Regions from separate parts of the Kocuria rhizosphaerae genome, predicted to be linked through region 2. Evidence: riboswitches for the same ligand, from Rfam matches in the RefSeq annotation. Region 2 holds a riboswitch; each other region holds the start of a gene.
The links. A riboswitch is a leader RNA that binds a small molecule or an ion and turns the genes downstream of it on or off. The one in region 2 is predicted to bind thiamine pyrophosphate.
Positions count from the first base shown of each region.

Region 1 (5,557 bases), on a different contig from region 2:
CGGAGGCGGACGCCTCCCGGGTGGCCTTCCGGGTCTGCCGGAGCGTCTCGATCGGAGAGGCGGCCATCGCCATCATGCCGGCCACGTGTGCCACGAGTTCCCGCACGGTCCAGTCGGGGCAGTCCGTGGGGCGGTCCCAGTCCGGGGCCTGCAGGGATTCCACGGCGTCGGCCACCCGCCGGTACTCCTCGATGGCCAGGCGCATGGCGACGGCGCGGTCAAGGGCCGAGCGCCGGGGGGTCTCGCGAGTGCCGGTCGTTGTCGTCGTGTTCATGGCGGTCTCCTTCGTCGCTCACAGGTCCAGGTTGTCGGCGTACATGTCCACGGCCCGGTCCAGCAGGCGGGCCCACCGGTCGCCACCGGGGTCGTTGGCGAGCTGGGCGTCCACGAGCCCGCTGAGAAGGGCGGTCCACAGGTCGACGTCCTCGTCCCGGGTCACACCGTGGGCGGCCGCGGCGGCCTTGAACCGCTCCAGGACGTCGACGGCCGGCGCGTACGCCTCGGCGCTCGGCACGAAGTCCGGTACGGCGCGCGCGTTCATGAGCTGGTTCCTCGTCGGGTCGCTGACGCAGAAGTCGAAGTAGATGTGGGCCACCGTCCTGAGCCACTCGCGCGCGTCCCCGGTGGGGTCCTCCGGGACACCTGTCTCCATCGCGGCGAGGCACTCCCGCCACGCCTGCGCGAACATCGCGTCGATGATCGCATTGCGGGAGTCGAAGTGGGTGTACAGGGACGGGGCCTGCATACCGACCTCGCGCGCGACCTCGCGCAGCGTGAACCCGGACAGGCCGTGCTCCCGGGCCAGCGCCCAGGCGGTCTCCAGGATCCTGCCGCGCACCAGCTCACGACGTTCGGTCTTCCAATGTCCAGTAGGATTGCCTAACATAATTAGGAGTATGGACCCCGCCGGAGCCTGGAGCAACCGGGACGACGGCACCCGGGTCCGGTTCCGGGTGTGGGGAGGTGCGGGTCCGTCGGGGGACGGGTGCTCGGGCACGCAGGGCCGCGGTGGTGCGACGGCGGTGTACCACAACGTGGACAAGGCTCTCGAGGCGGGGTACGTCCCGGTCGGTGGGTGCGAGCCCGGCATGGGCTACCACTACGTCGACTTCGCGAACTTCGAATCGACGGACCCGCTCGTGCCGGCCGCGCTGCTCTACGCCCCGAGCGGCAACGGGAAGCTTCGCCTCGCGGGGGTCGAGTGGTTCGCGGTCGACGCGGACCAGGACCTGACCACGGACGACGACAAGCCGAGCATGTTCGGCAAGGAGTTCGACGGCCCGATGCCCGGCCACGCACCGGGCATGCCGATCCACTACGACCTCCACGCCTACATCTGGCAGGGCAACCCCGACGGGGTGCTCGAGACGTGGAACCGGAACATCCGGTGTCCGGCCCACTGACGCAGCGCAACGGCACATGACGCGGCGGCGCCCCGTGTCTCAGAGCACGAGCACCAGGGCGGCGATGACGCCCACGATGACCAGGAAGACGATGCCCCAGGCCTTGAGGTTGTCGGTGTCGTCCTCTTCCTCCTCGGGCGGCCGGGGCGGCGGCCAGCCGCCGGGCCCGGCGGCTGGTCCCTGCCCACCGGGCCACGCGGGTCCCCGGCCGGGCTCCTGACCGGGAGGCCCCGAGGGTGACGCCGGGGGTCCCTCACCCCAGGCCGGAGCGTCGGGGGCTCCCTGCGGGGAGCCGTAGGGGGGCGGAGCGCCGGGCGCCGGGCCCTGCGAGGACGTGTACGGAGGCGCCTGCGGGGAGGTGTCCGGGGGAGGGGTCCCGGCCCCCGGCGTTCCCGCGGCCGGAGGTGTGGCACTCGGCGGCGGGGGCGCCGGCGGCAGGGTCTCGCCGGTGAGCACCGGGCCGTCCTCGCGGTGGCCCTTCTCGGCCTGCGTCAGCAGCGTCACGAACTGTTCGAGCGACTCGGAGCCGTCGTGCTCCCGGGCCAGGAACCGCTCGGCGCGGCGGCGCACCACCCGGTAGACACGCCCGTCGTCGGGGATGCCGAGGTCCCGGGCCGCCCGCGCCACCGTGAGCGGAGGCTGTTCCGGCACGGGGTTGGTGCCCCACTCCAGGAGCCCGGTCAGCACGGGCCGCTCCAGCACCCGGGCCATCGCCGCCCGCGCTCCCGGCACCCGGGTGAGCTCGAGCAGCCCGCTCGGCGGGGCCGAGGGGCAGCCCGGGACGTCACTGGTCAGCTTCGCGGCGCGCTCGAGCCAGAAGGTGTCGCCGAACAGCGTGGCGAGGAGCACGGCCGCCGCGAGCCGGTCGTCGTCGGGCGCCGAGTCCTCGGGGGCGTCCGCCCAGTGCGCACCCAGGGCGCGGCGGGCGGGTTCACCGGCCACCCGCACGCGCAGCTGCGGTTCCTCGGGGCCACGGGCCGTCTCCGCGGGATGCTCCACCGCGTGCCGCACCTTGGGGTCGAGCTCGGGGTCCATGGGTCACCTCTCCGTCGTCGTCCGTGGGTCCATCGTCTCAAACACCACCCCGAAGAGGCGTGGAGCCCGCGTGGCTCAGGCGGGGAGCAGGCTGCGCAGCTGCCCGGCGGCCAGACGCGGCTCGGGGGCGTCCGTGACCGCGCGGACGACGACGACGCCCCTCGCCCCGGCCTCCAGTACCGAGGGCACCCGCTGCTCGTCGATGCCGCCGATCGCGAACCACGGCACGGGGGGCGCGTCCGGATCCGCGGCGAGGCGGGCGCCGGTCAGCTCGGCCACCTCCCGGACGAACTCCAGGCCCGTGGCGGGCCGGCCGGGCTTGGTGGGGGTCTCCCACACCGGACCCGTGCAGAAGTAGTCGACGTCCGGGTCCTCGAGCGCGGCGCGGGCCTGGCCGATGTCGTGGGTGGAGCGCCCGATGAGCACGTCCGGGCCCAGCAGCCGCCGGGCCTGCGCCGGGCTGAGGTCGTGCTGGCCCACGTGGAAGACGTCCGCGCCCACGAGTGCGGCGATGTCGGCGCGGTCGTTGACGGCGAACAGCCCGTCGTACTCCGCGGCCACTCGCCCCAGCAGCTGCAGGGCGGCGATCTCTTCGTCGGCGTCGATGCTCTTGTCCCGCAGCTGGACGATGTCCGTCCCGCCGGCGTAGGCGGCGTGGAGGAACTCCTCGAGGTCGCCGCGGTCCCGGCGGGCGTCCGTGCAGACGTAGAGCCGGGCGCCGAAGAGCCTGTCCGCACGGGTGGTTCTGAGCTCCGACTCGGGAGGTACGGAGGTGTCACGGGTATGCTTGGCCACACGCTGATGATAGATCAGCGGTTCTGCGGGAGCCCCCACGGGGGCTGAGAGGGCGCCCAGCGCCGACCGCCACACCTGATGCGGGTCATGCCGCCGTAGGAAAGGACATCGCCGATGACGTCCGTGCACTCCACCCCCGTCGGGCCGTCCCAGGGCCCCGAGCACGTCCGGGCCGACGTCGCCGTCGTCGGCGCCGGGGTGGTCGGCCTCGCCACCGCGTGGGAGCTGCGCCGCCGCGGCCGCTCGGTGGTCGTGGTGGACCCCGAGCCCGGGTCCGGGGCCAGCCGGGCGGCCGCCGGGATGCTCGCCCCGGTGAGCGAGGTCCAGTACCAGCAGGAGCCGCTCTACCCGCTCATGCTCGCCTCCGCCGCCGAGTACCCCCGGTTCGTGGCCGAGCTCGAGGAGGCCGCCGGCGGCTCCGTGGGGCACCGCGCCACCGAGACCCTGGTCTGCGGCGTGGACGCCGCGGACCGGCAGGCGCTGGCCGATCTCGCCGGCTTCCAGCGGCGGCACGGCATGGCGGTGGAGCAGCTGCCGCTGCGCGCCGCGCGCGCCCTGGAGCCGGCCCTGAGCCCCCGGCTCTCGGCCGCGTTCCGGATTCCTGACGACCACCAGATCGACCCGCGCCGCCTGGTCGCCGGCCTGCTGGCGGCGCTGACCGCGCCCCGGCCGCCGGGGTCCGCCGCGTCACCGGGGGCCCCGGCGCGCGACGGCGGGCCCGCCCGGCTGGTGCACGACCGCGCCGTGGCGGTGCGCCGCAATGCGGACGGAGCCGTCACCGGCGTGCGCCTGGCCGGTGGGGGCATGGTCTCGGCGGCCGGGACGGTGCTGTCGCCGGGCACCGGACTGCAGGACCTCGAGGACCTGCCCGGCTCCTGGAGCCCGCCGCTGCGGCCTGTGCACGGGGACATCCTCCGCACCCGCGTCCCCGCCGGCACGCCCCACCTCCTGGAGCGCACCGTCCGCGGCCTGGTCCACGGCATCCCGGTCTACCTGGTGCCGCGCGAGGACGGGACCGTCGTCGTCGGGGCGACCTCCCGCGAGGACGACCTCCCCGGGCCCAGCGCCGGCGGCGTGTTCCGGCTGCTGCGGGACGCCCAGGCCCTCGTGCCCGGCGTCGCCGACCTCGAGCTCGTGGAGGTCATGGCCCGCGCCCGCCCCGGCACCCCGGACGACATCCCCTACCTCGGCCGCGTGCGGGACCCGGACGGCGCACCCGTGCCGGGTCTCGTGGTCTCCACCGGCTACTTCCGCCACGGGGTGCTGCTCACCCCCCTCGCCGCGCGGCTGGCCGCGCAGCTCGTGCTCGGGGAGGGCGGCCCCGACCCGGCCGCCGACGCCGGGCACCTCGACACCACCGACCCGCACCGCTTCGACCCGGAGGCGCCCACCGGGCATCCCCAGCCGGTCGCTTCCGGGCCCGGAGCCCAGAACAGGAGCACCCCATGACCGCGATCACCCTCAACGGCCGCCCGCAGCAGGTGGCGGGCGGCACGACCGTCGTCGACCTCGTCGCGGAGACCGTCGGCCGCCCCCTGGGCCCCGACGGGACCCCGCAGGACGGCCGCCGGCTGGGCGTGGCCGTGGCCGTGGACGCCGCGGTCGTCCCCCGCAGCCGCTGGGGCCGGACCCCGGTGGCCGAGGGCCAGTCCGTCGAGATCATCACCGCCGTCCAAGGAGGCTGACATGACCGCCCCGCACCCTGAGCCCGACGTCCTCGAGATCGACGGCGTCCGGCTGTCCTCCCGGCTCGTCATGGGCACCGGCGGGCTGAGCTCGCTGCACACCCTCGAGCAGGCGCTCCTCGCCTCCGGGACCGAGCTGACCACCGTGGCCCTGCGCCGCTACGCCCCCGGGCAGGGGGACTCGCTGTTCGCGATGCTCGAGCGCAACGACATCCGGATCCTGCCCAACACCGCCGGCTGCTACACCGCCCGCGACGCGCTGCTGACCGCCGAGCTCGGCCGCGAGGCCCTGGAGACCGACTGGGTCAAGCTGGAGGTCATCGCCGACGAGGACACGCTGCTGCCCGACGTCGTGGAGCTGCTCGACGCCACCGAGCAGCTCGTGGCCCGCGGCTTCAAGGTCTTCGCCTACACCTCCGACGACCCGGCCGTGGCCCGCCGGCTCGAGGACGTGGGCGCGACCGCCGTCATGCCGCTGGGCGCGCCCATCGGCACGGGCCTGGGCATCCTCAACCCGCACAACATCGAGCTCATCGCCTCCCGCGCCTCGGTGCCCGTGGTCCTCGACGCGGGGATCGGCACCGCCTCCGAGGCGGCCCTGGCCATGGAGCTCGGCTGCGACGCCGTGCTGCTCGCCAG
Region 1 is NZ_JBISWL010000032.1:10,101-15,657, reverse strand. It holds gene ACH9EU_RS03885 (maleylpyruvate isomerase family mycothiol-dependent enzyme) at 1-274, opposite strand, end outside; gene ACH9EU_RS03880 (TetR family transcriptional regulator) at 293-886, opposite strand; gene ACH9EU_RS03875 (hypothetical protein) at 897-1,403, shown strand; gene ACH9EU_RS03870 (hypothetical protein) at 1,443-2,438, opposite strand; gene thiE (thiamine phosphate synthase) at 2,514-3,233, opposite strand; TPP riboswitch at 3,249-3,352, shown strand; gene ACH9EU_RS03860 (FAD-dependent oxidoreductase) at 3,348-4,682, shown strand; gene thiS (sulfur carrier protein ThiS) at 4,679-4,918, shown strand; gene ACH9EU_RS03850 (thiazole synthase) at 4,920-5,557, shown strand, end outside.
Region 1: another riboswitch for thiamine pyrophosphate. It lies ahead of ACH9EU_RS03860 (FAD-dependent oxidoreductase); the one in region 2 lies ahead of thiM (hydroxyethylthiazole kinase).

Region 2 (5,557 bases):
AAGAAGTCGCGCTCCAGTGCGCAGGCCTCCAGGAAGACCTCCCGCATCCGCTCCAGGAGCGCCGGTCCGGCGTGCCGGGCGGCGTCGTCGAGGAGGCGCCGGGCGGTGCGGGTGGCTTCCTGGAACCCCTCGTCGGCGTAGGTGGCGAGCCAGTCGGCGTAGGGGTGGTCCTCCCCGTCCGCGGCCGCCGCCAGCAGGTGCCGGCCGACCTCGGCGTACACCCAGTAGCACGGCAGGACCGCGGCCAGGCCCACCGGGTACGGCTCCGCCGCCGTGGCCGCGAGCAGGAACGTCGTGTAGCGGCGGGTCACCTCCCCCGGCGTGCCGCGGACCGGACCGGTCCCCTCGGGGGCCGGGTCCGCGTGCTGGAGCCGGGCCCGGTGCAGCTGGGCCTCCGTCTCGGTGCAGGCCAGCGCGCCCGCCGCGAAGAACAGCCGCTGCTCCTCGTCGGGGGCCTTGGCCGCGAGGATCGCCAGCGCCCGGCTGTAGCCGTCCAGGTACTGCAGGTCCTGGTCGAGGTAGGCGAGGAACCGCTCGGCGTCGAGCCGGCCGTCGCCGAGGTGGCGGACGAACTCGAGCTCCTCGATCTCGCGCCGCACGGCCGCCGAGGCCTCCCACAGCTCGTCGCTGAACCGGGCCGGCCCCGTGCCCCACGACTCGAGGGCGTCCTGGACGTGGTGGAAGTGGTGCACCGGACCGCTGCCGTGCCCCACGGCCAGCTCCCCCGAGTGCTCGAGCGCCCCGCGCAGCCAGTCCCGGGCGATCCCGAGGCTGCGCGCCCAGTCCCCGTGCCGCGCCTGGAGGGTCGCCAGGGCGGAGGACAGGGAGCAGCCGGTGCCGTGCGAGTTGTCCGTGGGCACGCGGGGGCCGTCGAAGGCCACGAGGGGCTCCGGGGCGTGCGGGCCCACGAGGGCGTCCGGCGTCCGGTCCCCGGTGAGGTGCCCGCCCTTGACGAGCACGAGCGTCCCGTGCGCCCGCGCCACGTCGTGGCCCTGGGCCAGGGCCTCCTCCCACGACGACGCCGTGCCGCGCCCGGCCAGGACGGCGAGTTCGAGCAGGTTGGGAGTGATGAGGTCGGCGAGGCCGAGCATCCCGCGCAGGGCGTCCTCGGCCTCGGGCTCGAGCAGGCGCCCGCCCGTGGTCGCGACCATGACGGGGTCCAGCACGACGACCGGCGGACGGTGCGCCTCGAGCCAGCGGGTCACCGTCTCGATGACGGGCACGGAGCCGAGCATCCCGATCTTCACGGCGTCGATCTGCACGTCGTCGGAGACCGCCTCGAGCTGGGCGGTGAGGAACTCCACCGGCGGGACGTGGATGGACCGCACGCCCACGGTGTTCTGGACGACGACGGCCGTCACGGCACTCATGCCGTAGCCGCCCATCGCGGCGATCGACTTCAGGTCGGCGTGCTGGCCGGCTCCGCCGGTCGGGTCGGTGCCGGCCACGGCGAGGACTCGGGGGACACGGGCACTCATGAGAGGGCTCCTTCCGGGAGGGGGCGTCCGAACGCACGGACGTATCGGGCGGCGGCGGCCGCGGGGTCGGGGTCGGCGCAGATCCCGGAGACGACGGCGAGACCCGCCGCGCCGACGGCGCGCAGGGCGGGGGCGTCTTCCACCCGGACCCCGCCGATCGCCAGGCAGGGCAGAGCGGCCCGGGACGCGGCGGCGGCGAAGCCCGCCACCCCCAGCGCGGGCGGGTGGTCGGGCTTGGTGCGCGTCGCGTGCACGGCGCCGACTCCGAGGTAGTCGACGGTGCCCGGCGGCAGCGCCGCCGCGGCGTCGAGCTCCTCGGCCGTGGCGGCGCTGAGGCCCAGCACGGCGCCGGGTCCGCAGACCTCGCGCGCCAGCCCGGCCGGCAGGTCCGTCTGGCCCACGTGCACCCCCGCCACGGGGGCGCCGGCCGCGCGGGCGGCGAGGTAGACGTCCACGCGGTCGTCCACGAGCACCGGGACCAGGCGCCCCACGCGCTCGGCGACGGCCACGAGAAGGGCCACGAGCTCGCGTGCGGGGGCGTCCTTCTCCCGCACCTGGACCATCGTGGCGCCCCCTGCCACGGCGGCCGCCACGACCTCGGGGACCGTCCGGGGTGCGCTGAGCGCGGAGTCGGTCACGAGGTGCAGGAGGAGGGCGGCGGGGTCGAGACGGGGGCTCACCGGGCACCGTCCTCGCGCACGAGCCCGGCGCGGGCGGCGACCTGCTCCGGGGTGATTCCGTGCAGCCGGTCCAGGAGGGCCACGGCGAAGGAGCCCGGACCGGCGGACTTCGCCGCGGCGTCCTCGGCCGCGAGCGCGTAGACGGTGCTGGCGGCCACCGCGGCGGCGGCCGGGTCCTCGCGCACGGCGGTGAACGCCGCCATCAGGGCGCCCAGGGCGCAGCCGCCGCCCGTCACGCGCGTCAGCAGGGGTGTGCCGTGCGGGACGCGCACCACGGTGCCGTCCGGGGCGCGCACGAGGTCCACCGGCCCGGAGACGGCCACCGCGCAGCCCGTGGCGGCGGACAGCTCGGCGGCGGCCTCCCGGGCGGCGTCCACCCCGTGGGTCGCGTCCGTGCCGCGTCCCCCGGTACCGCCGGCCAGGCCGATGACCTCGGAGGCGTTGCCCCGCACGACCGCGGGCCGGAACGCGAGAAGGTCCCGGGCCAGCGCGGTCCGGACCGGGAGCACGCCCACGGCCACGGGGTCCAGGACCCAGGGGCGTCCGGCGCGCTCGCGCGCGGCGACGGCCTCGTACGCGGCACCGCGCTGCTCGGCGGTGGGGGTGCCCGTGTTGACCAGCAGGCCGTCGGCGATCTGCGCGAAGACCCCGCCCTCGCCCTGGATGTCGGTCATGGCGGGGGACGCGCCCACGGCGAGCAGGACGTTGGCCGTGAAGTTGGTGACCACGGCGTTGGTGATGCACTGGACCAGGGGCGCCGCGGCGCGAAGCTCGGCCAGGGCCGCGGCGGCGTCCCGGGCGAGCGCCGGGTCCGGCCGGGCCTCGGCGGCGGGCTCCGGGCGGTGGGCGGACGGAGGTGCGGCATCGCGCAAGAGCGACATCCCTTCGCTAGTGCTGACTAGATCAGGTTCAACGGGTGTGTTCTCAGCCGATCGGGCGGCACCCCGTGTCACAGGTCCTGTCAGTCTAGCGGTCCGGCGGAGCCGGGCGCAGGGTCACAGCATGCCGTTGCCGTGGGCCATCTCCTCCGGCTCCGGCTGGACGACCGCCCAGTGCTCCGCGATCCGTCCGTCCTCCAGGCGCCAGAGGTCGTAGCAGGCCACGGTCCGGCCGCGGTCGCTCGCCGCGACGCCCTCGCACACGGTCAGCACGAAGTTGCCCTCGCCGACGACCCGGTGGAGCCGACGGTAGAGGCAGCGATCGCCGCCCGCGGCGTGGTCCTCGACGCCGTCGAAGGCCACGTGGTCCTGGACCATCCCGGGCTCGTGGCCGATGAGGGCGGTCTCGACCCACTCGGCGGCGAGCGTCTTGTTGTCGCGCGTGCGCTCGCGGTCCGTGACCTCCACGGGCCCGTCGACCTGGGGACGGGTGCCGCGGGGGCCGTGGCGCAACGGTGCCATGACGTCCCAGTGCTCCGCGATCCGCCCGCCGGCCACCCTGAACACGTCGAAGCCGACGACGGGTCCGGGACCGAGGCCCTCGTAGACGGCGTGGACCGCGACCAGGTCCCGGTCGTCCAGCACGCGGACGATCTCCACGCGGAAATCCTCGGGCAGGTGCTGGACGAGGTCGCGCAGGCCCTCGCGCCCGTCCGGCGCGAGCGGTGAGTGCTGCCGGAAGTCCTCCGCCCACCACCGGTCCACGGCCGAGGGGTCCCTGTCGCGGAAGAGCTCGGTGCCGGCGGCGATGACGGTCTCTGCACTGGTCATGGTGGTGCCCCCTGTGGACGGGAGGCCTCGTCCGGCCCGGCGGCCGGGACCTTCGGCCTGCACGCGTGTGGTACGTCCAACGCTACGCGCCGCCCGAGCGCACCGGCAGACCGGTGGTCCGCATGACGGACGGAGACGACGGAGGACCCCGGCCGGGTGGCCGGGGTCCTCCGTTCTCGCGCGCGGGGGCCGCTCAGCCCTGGCCGGTGGGCCGACCGCTCGTGAGGTCGGCGGCCTTGACGCCCACGCCGACCACGGTCGGCGCCGAGCGCTCCGGGGCGTCCTCCGGGCGCCGCGCCGCGGGACCCGCCTCGTGGCGGGCGCCCTCGGCCGCTGCCGCCCGGCCTGCGGTCACCTCCGCCTGCCCGGCGGTGCCGGCCGGGGCCGACGCCCGGCGCGAGCGCCGCCGCGCACGCGCCGGCTCGGCCGGCGGGGACGGCTCGGCCTGCTGGGCCACAGGGGTCGGCTGGGCCGCCGGGGCCGGCTGGACCGCGCCGTGCCCGGCGGTCTCCTCGGCCCCCGCCGGCCGCGCGCCCTCCGTCTCCTCGGCGGGTTCGGCGTGCGCTCCCGGTTGCCCGAAGGCCTGGGCGAGCGAGTCCAGGCTCAGCCGGGGAGCCACCTCGGTCTCCTCGGCCTGGCCCTGCGGGAGCTCGATGACCTCGCCCTTGATGGTCAGGCGGGAGCCCTCGGCCGCCGGTTCGCCGCTGTCCTCACCGGCCCGGGCCCGCTCCTCGGCCGGCTCCTGTCGCCGCTGCTGGTCCGGCGCCGCGCCCTCGACCGCCGCGCCCTCGACCGCCGTGGCCTCGACGTTCTGGCCCCGGTTGCGGCTGCGCTTGCCGCGCCGCTTCTTCCTCGACCGCCCGGCCCCCTCGGGCCGCGCCTCGGCGGCGGGGGCCTCCTCGGCCTGCGGACGGGCCTCCTCGGCCTGCGGCTCGTGGTGCGTCGCGGCAGCGATCGTCGCGAACGCGGTGCGAGCGGCCTCTGCCTTCGCCCTCTCGGCCGGGTCGGGCTCGCGAGCCGGCGACTCGTGCCGGGCGGGCGCCTGCTCCGCCTGCCCGCCGCGGCGGCCGCGCTTGCGCTCGGTGCGGTTCTGCCGCTGCTCGCGGGTCTCCCCGCCGCCACCGCCGCCCCGGCCCTCGAGCGGGTGGTCGTGGACCACGACGCCGCGCCCGGCGCAGTGCTCGCAGGGCTCGGAGAAGACCTCGAGCAGGCCGGTGCCCATCCGCTTGCGGGTCATCTGGACCAGCCCGAGCGAGGTCACCTCCGCGACCTGGTGCTTGGTCCGGTCCCGGCCCAGGCACTCCACGAGGCGGCGCAGCACGAGGTCGCGGTTGGACTCGAGCACCATGTCGATGAAGTCGATGACGATGATGCCGCCGATGTCCCGCAGGCGCAGCTGCCGCACGATCTCCTCGGCCGCCTCGAGGTTGTTCTTGGTGACCGTCTCCTCGAGGTTGCCGCCGGAGCCCGTGAACTTGCCGGTGTTGACGTCGACGACCGTCATGGCCTCGGTGCGGTCGATGACCAGCGAGCCGCCCGAGGGCAGGAAGACCTTTCGGTCGAGGGCCTTCTGGATCTGCTCCTCCACCCGGTAGCTGACGAACAGGTCCTCGTCCTCCTCCCACTTCCTGAGGCGGTCGAGCAGGTCCGGGGCGACGTAGGTGACGTAGGCCTCGATGTTGTCCCAGGC
Region 2 is NZ_JBISWL010000118.1:9,423-14,979, reverse strand. It holds gene ACH9EU_RS13875 (bifunctional hydroxymethylpyrimidine kinase/phosphomethylpyrimidine kinase) at 1-1,478, opposite strand, end outside; gene thiE (thiamine phosphate synthase) at 1,475-2,158, opposite strand; gene thiM (hydroxyethylthiazole kinase) at 2,155-3,030, opposite strand; TPP riboswitch at 3,022-3,115, opposite strand; gene ACH9EU_RS13860 (nuclear transport factor 2 family protein) at 3,154-3,867, opposite strand; gene ACH9EU_RS13855 (Rne/Rng family ribonuclease) at 4,061-5,557, opposite strand, start outside.

Region 3 (5,557 bases), on a different contig from region 2:
ACGACGACGCGCGGGCCACCCTCGAGGTCTTCCGCCGCGCCGTCCACGGCACGGCCCGCCACGACTACACCCCCGAGCAGCTCGCGGCGTGGGCTCCGGGGGACATGCCTCTCGCGGACTGGGCCGGCCGGCGCCGGGAGGCCGCCACCGTGGTCGCGGAGCTGGCCGGCCGGGTCGTGGGCTTCGGCGACCTCGACCCGGCGGGCCACGTCGGCATGCTCTACGTGGACCCCTCCGCGGCCCGGACGGGGGTGGCCTCGGCCCTGCTGGAGCATCTCGTCGCGCAGGCACACCGGCGCGGCCTCGCCGAGCTGAGCACCCACGCCTCCATCACGGCGCTGCCGTTCTTCGAGCGGCACGGCTTCGTCGTCGTCGAGGAGCGCCGCCCCGTCCGGCGCGGGGTGGCGATGACCAACTTCGCGATGCGGCGGCAGCTCGCCGCACCGGGGGACGGCGCGCGGATCGACACGGCCGACGCCCCGGAGAGGACGAGCGGCGGCCAGGGCATCGCTCGCTGAGCATGGAGCCGGTTCCGGGACGCTGGAAGCATGTCCCGTACGGCTGTGCTCACCGAGGACCGGTGGGACCGGATCCACCCTCTCCCGCCGTCCTCCGAGGGCAAGGGGTGCCGGTCCTTCCACGAGGACCGCCCCCGTGGTGGAGGGCATCCTCTGTCACTGCCGGTGCCGGCCGTCCCCGGACCCGGCCGCAGCGGTTGCGCGGGGACAAGGCCTGCTCCTCCCGCGGCGGCGATCAGGACACCGGCGCGGCAGGGCTCGGTCACGGCCCGGGGTTCTCGGGCTCCGGTGCGGCGGCCTCCGGGGGCGGTGCCCCCGCTCCGCGGGCCTCTGGGAGCCGTGGATGCATCCACGGCTCCCAGCTGCTGTGGCGGTGGAGGTAGAGGCTCGTGAGGACACCGCCGATGATGACGCCGAGGGCAGCGGGAATCAGCAGGGTGTCCACCACAGCGGCGGTCATCGTGGGATAGCCGGCGGTGAAACCGACCCACAGCGCCGCACTTGTCAGGCCCGTGCCCAGGACGGCGGCCGGAAGAATGCCCTTGGACCCGACGGCGAGCTTCCACGACCTGTAGTAGCGCCGGTAGAGGGGGTGCTTTCCGTCCAGGTATGCCTTGGAGATGCGCCGTCTCTCCAGCACGACCTCCATCCAGCCCAGCAGACCACTACAGACGAAGGCCGGGGCCAAGGCGGCAAGGATGACGCCCTCGAAACCCACGATGTCGTAGATCTCGCCCCACGTCGGATGCAGCTGCACCGTCACCCCCACGCTGTATCCCACCAAGAAGGCCCATCCGAGGCCCACCAGTGCGAGCGCGGCGGCCCCGAGCAGGCTCCTGGCCGGAACGGACTGCAGGGCGATGATCCGGGAGAGGATCTCGCGGTGGAGGCTGCGCAGCACCTGCTGGTCGTGCGCCGGTGAGAGCGAGGACTCCTCGCGCACAGAGGCTGCCAGCCTGCGCAGTCGTGTTGCCGCTGTGAGCTGTTCGACAGTGCCGAGCACGGCGAACACCGAGGCGACCGCGGCCGCCAGCGGGACCAGGAAGTCGTCCAGGACCGTCATGGCCCAACAATAGGCGCCGGCGACGTGGACCCGACGAGGAGCCGCGCGTCAGCGGCCGGGTGGTGATGTCCGGACGGCCGACGGCTCCGTCGCCACGGCGGCGTCGGGGTAGGCCGGCGTTGACGCCGACGGCGGGCGAGGGTTCGGCTGCGTCACGGTCGGGTCCCGGTGGATCAGGCCGCCACGCCTGGAGGGGGCAGGGACACCGTCTTCATGGTCAACGAGACATGCCCTGGCCGGAACCGCCGGCCCGGCGCCGGCGGTAGGCGGTCATGTTGGTGCGGTTGGCGCAGCGCTGGCCGCAGAACCGCTTGGAGCGGTTGCGGGACAGATCCAGGAGCACCGCCTCGCAGTCCTCCGCCTCGCAGACCCGCAGCCGGTCGGTCTCGTCGGCGCGGATGACGTCCACGAGGGCGAACGCCGACTCCAGGCGCAGGCGCGTGGCCAGGGGCGCGTCCGAGGGCGAGGCGTGCAGGTGCCAGTCCTTCCCGTCGTGCCGCGCGAGGTGCGGGGCGAGCTCGGCGGTGTCCAGCACGGCGTTGACCGCCTCCGCCAGGGCGTCGCGCTCCAGCCCCCAGACCTGCCGCAGGTCCCGGCGCACCTCGAGCACCTCCGCCAGCTCCTGGTCGTTCCGGTCGAAGCGCCCCGTCCAGCCGTGCTCGTCCAGCAGCTCCCGCAGCCGGTCCCGGGTGGTGAGCTCCTCCTCCCCGGAGCGCGAGGCTCCCGGCCCGGTGTTGACGAGGGCCACGTCGAACTCGAGGACGTCCTCTGTGTCATAGGCAAAATGCACTTGACTACTTATCCTTCCGAGGTCTAGCGTCAGCGGTGTAAACAGTTTAGCCCATTACGCGACGGCAGTCGCGAGCAAGGAGGTCCCCGTGGCCGGCGGTCTCTTCGTCCTCATCCTCATCGCGGTCCTGGCGGGCGTCGGCCGGTTCTCCGTGCCGCCGCGCGAGCGCGTCGCACTGCGCCGGTGGACCCTCCGCGACCTGGGCGCCAACGTGCTGCGGGGGATCACCGTGCTCGGCGAGCACGGCCCCGCCCTTCCCGTCGGCCGGCGCCCGGAACGAGTCCCCGACGAGCAGCCGCGCTGAGCGGGCCGGGCGGGGGGATCCCTCCGGCCCGGGTCGGGGCTATACTCGACCGCAGTGACACGGGGTGCCGGCCCCGGACGAGGCGCCGGCTGAGATGACACCCGTCGAACCTGATCCAGTTCGTACTGGCGAAGGGATGTCATACCGGGGCCCACCGGCGGATCCCGCGTCCTCTCGCCCTGACCCTCAGGGAAGCTCATGCACATCGCAGACCAGACCGTGCTCGTGACCGGCGGTGGCCGGGGGCTCGGCCGCAGCATCGTGGAGTCCTTCGCCGCCCAGGGCGCGAAGGTCGTCGTCAACTACCGGGAGTCGCGGACGGCCGCCGAGGACCTCGCGGCGCAGTACGGCCCCGACCGGGCCGTGGCCCTGCCCGCCGACGTCACCGACGCCGCGCAGGTCGCGGAGCTGCTCGGCGCCGCCGGGGAGCACTTCGGCTCGCCCGTGACCACCGTGGTGAACAACGCGCTGGCGGACTTCTCCTTCAACGGCGACGCCCGCTCCGGGGCCGAGGAGATCCGGTGGGAGGAGTTCGACGCCCAGTTCACCGGCAGCGTCCGGGGCGCGCTCAACACCGTCCAGCAGGCCCTGCCCGGGATGCGGGAGCAGGGCTTCGGCCGGATCGTGAACATCGGCACCAACCTGTTCCAGAACCCGGTGGTCCCCTACCACGACTACACCGCGGCCAAGGCGGCGCTGCTGTCCCTGACCCGCACGCTCGCCAAGGACCTGGGCACGCACAACATCACGGTCAACATGGTCTCCGGCGGACTGCTGCGCACCACCGACGCGAGCTCGGCCACCCCCGACGAGGTCTTCGACTACATCGCCTCCGCCACGCCGCTGGGGCGGGTCACCACCCCGGCGGAGTTCGCCGACGCCCTCCTGTTCTTCGCCTCCCCGTGGGCGCGGGCGGTCACCGGGCAGAACCTGGTGGTCGACGGCGGCCTGGTCCTGGACTGAGCGGGGACGCCGTGACCTCGCCGCGCCGGCTGCACCTCAACGCCTTCCTGTTCGGCGCCGGGCACCACCAGGCGGCCTGGCGCCGCCCGGAGTCCCCGCTCGAGCAGCTCGGGGACATCGCCTACTGGGAGCGCCTCGCCCGCACCGCCGAGCGCGGGCTCTTCGACGCCGTGTTCTTCGCCGACGGGCACAGCGCCGGGGACGTGGCCACCGCGCCCCGCTGGTTCCTGGAGCCCCTCACCGCCCTGTCCGCCATGGCCCGGGCCACGGAGCGGATCGGGCTGGTCAGCACGATCTCGACCACTTTCTGGACGCCGTTCCACGCGGCCCGGATGCTCGCCTCGCTCGACCACATCAGCGGAGGGCGCGCCGGCTGGAACGTGGTGACCTCCATGTTCGACGCCGAGGCGCGCAACCACGGCCTGGCCGGCATGCCGCCGCACGGCGAGCGCTACGCCCGGGCGGCCGAGTTCGTGGACGTGACCCTGCGGCTGTGGGACTCCTGGGCCGACGAGGCGCTGGTCCGCGACCGCGAGGGGCTGCACGCCGACCCGGACCTGGTCCGGGCGGTGGACCACTCGGGCGAGCACTTCCGGGTGGACGGCCCCCTGACCGTGCCCCGCCCGCCCCAGGGGCGACCGGTCCTCTTCCAGGCCGGGGCCTCGGGGCCCGGCCGGGACCTCGCCGCCCGGATCGCGGAGGGCATCTACGCCGTGGCCTACGACCTGCCCAGCGCCCAGGAGTACACCGCGGACCTCCGGCGGCGCGTCGCCGCGGCCGGGCGGGACCCGCGGTCGGTGGCGGTCATGCCCGGCCTGGTCGCCTACGTGGGCTCCACGGAGCGGGAGGCCCTCGCCCGGCAGGCCGAGGTCGACGCCCTCCTGCCCACGGAGCAGTCCCTGGCCCAGCTGAGCACCTTCGTGCAGCAGGACTGCGGCGACTGGGAACCGGACGCCCCGGTCCCCCCGCTGCCGCCGCTCGAGTCCTTCAGCGGGCCCCAGGGCCGCTACGCCACGATCCTGCGGATCGTGGCCGTCGAGCGGCCGACCGTGCGTCAGCTGCTGGGCCGGCTGGCCGCGGGCGGCGGGCACTGCACCGTGGTCGGCACGCCGGAGACGGTCGCGGACCGGATCGAGGCCTGGTTCCGCGCCGGGGCGGCGGACGGCTTCAACCTCATGCCGCCGACCCTGCCCGACGCCCTGGAGGACTTCGTGGACCACGTGGTCCCGGTCCTCCAGCGCCGGGGTCTCTTCCGCACGGAGTACACCGGGTCGACCCTGCGGGAGCACCTGGGACTGCCGCGCCCCGCGGTCGGCGCCCCCGCCTGAGGCCGGCAGGGAGGACCGCCCCGGCAGAAATTGACAATGATTCTCATTTAGCCTGAGAATCGTTCGCATGAATCGTCGTCGCGCCCTCCTGCTCCCGCTGTCCCTGGCCGCCCTGGCGCTGTCCTCGTGCGCCTCCGCCCCGGAGGAGGCCGCCTCGGCCCCCGGGGCGGAGGCCGGCGAGGCACTGACCGTGCTCGCGTCCTTCTACCCCCTGGAGTACGTGGCGGAACGGGTGGGCGGCGAGCGCGTGCAGGTCTCGTCCCTGACCCCGGCCGGAGCCGATCCGCACGACGTGGAGCTGTCCCCGGCGGCGGTCGAGCAGCTGCGCACCGCGGACGCGGTGGTCCACCTCTCCGGCTTCCAGCCCGCGGTCGACGACGCCGTGGCCGAGACCTCTCCCGAGCACGTCCTCGACGCGGCCGTGGCCGGAGTCGAGGGGGTCGAGGACCACAGCGCCGAGGAGCACGGGCACGCCGGGGCGGACGGTCCCGACGACGAGCACGACGAGCACGCCCAGGAGGCGCACGGCCCGGACGAGCACGGCCCGGACGAGCACGCCCACGAGGGGGCGGACCCGCACTTCTGGCTGGA
Region 3 is NZ_JBISWL010000139.1:30,013-35,569, reverse strand. It holds gene ACH9EU_RS16240 (GNAT family N-acetyltransferase) at 1-518, shown strand, start outside; gene ACH9EU_RS16235 (hypothetical protein) at 781-1,581, opposite strand; gene ACH9EU_RS16230 (CGNR zinc finger domain-containing protein) at 1,799-2,371, opposite strand; gene ACH9EU_RS16225 (hypothetical protein) at 2,460-2,675, shown strand; TPP riboswitch at 2,726-2,829, shown strand; gene ACH9EU_RS16220 (3-oxoacyl-ACP reductase) at 2,874-3,638, shown strand; gene ACH9EU_RS16215 (NtaA/DmoA family FMN-dependent monooxygenase) at 3,650-4,966, shown strand; gene ACH9EU_RS16210 (metal ABC transporter solute-binding protein, Zn/Mn family) at 5,034-5,557, shown strand, end outside.
Region 3: another riboswitch for thiamine pyrophosphate. It lies ahead of ACH9EU_RS16220 (3-oxoacyl-ACP reductase); the one in region 2 lies ahead of thiM (hydroxyethylthiazole kinase).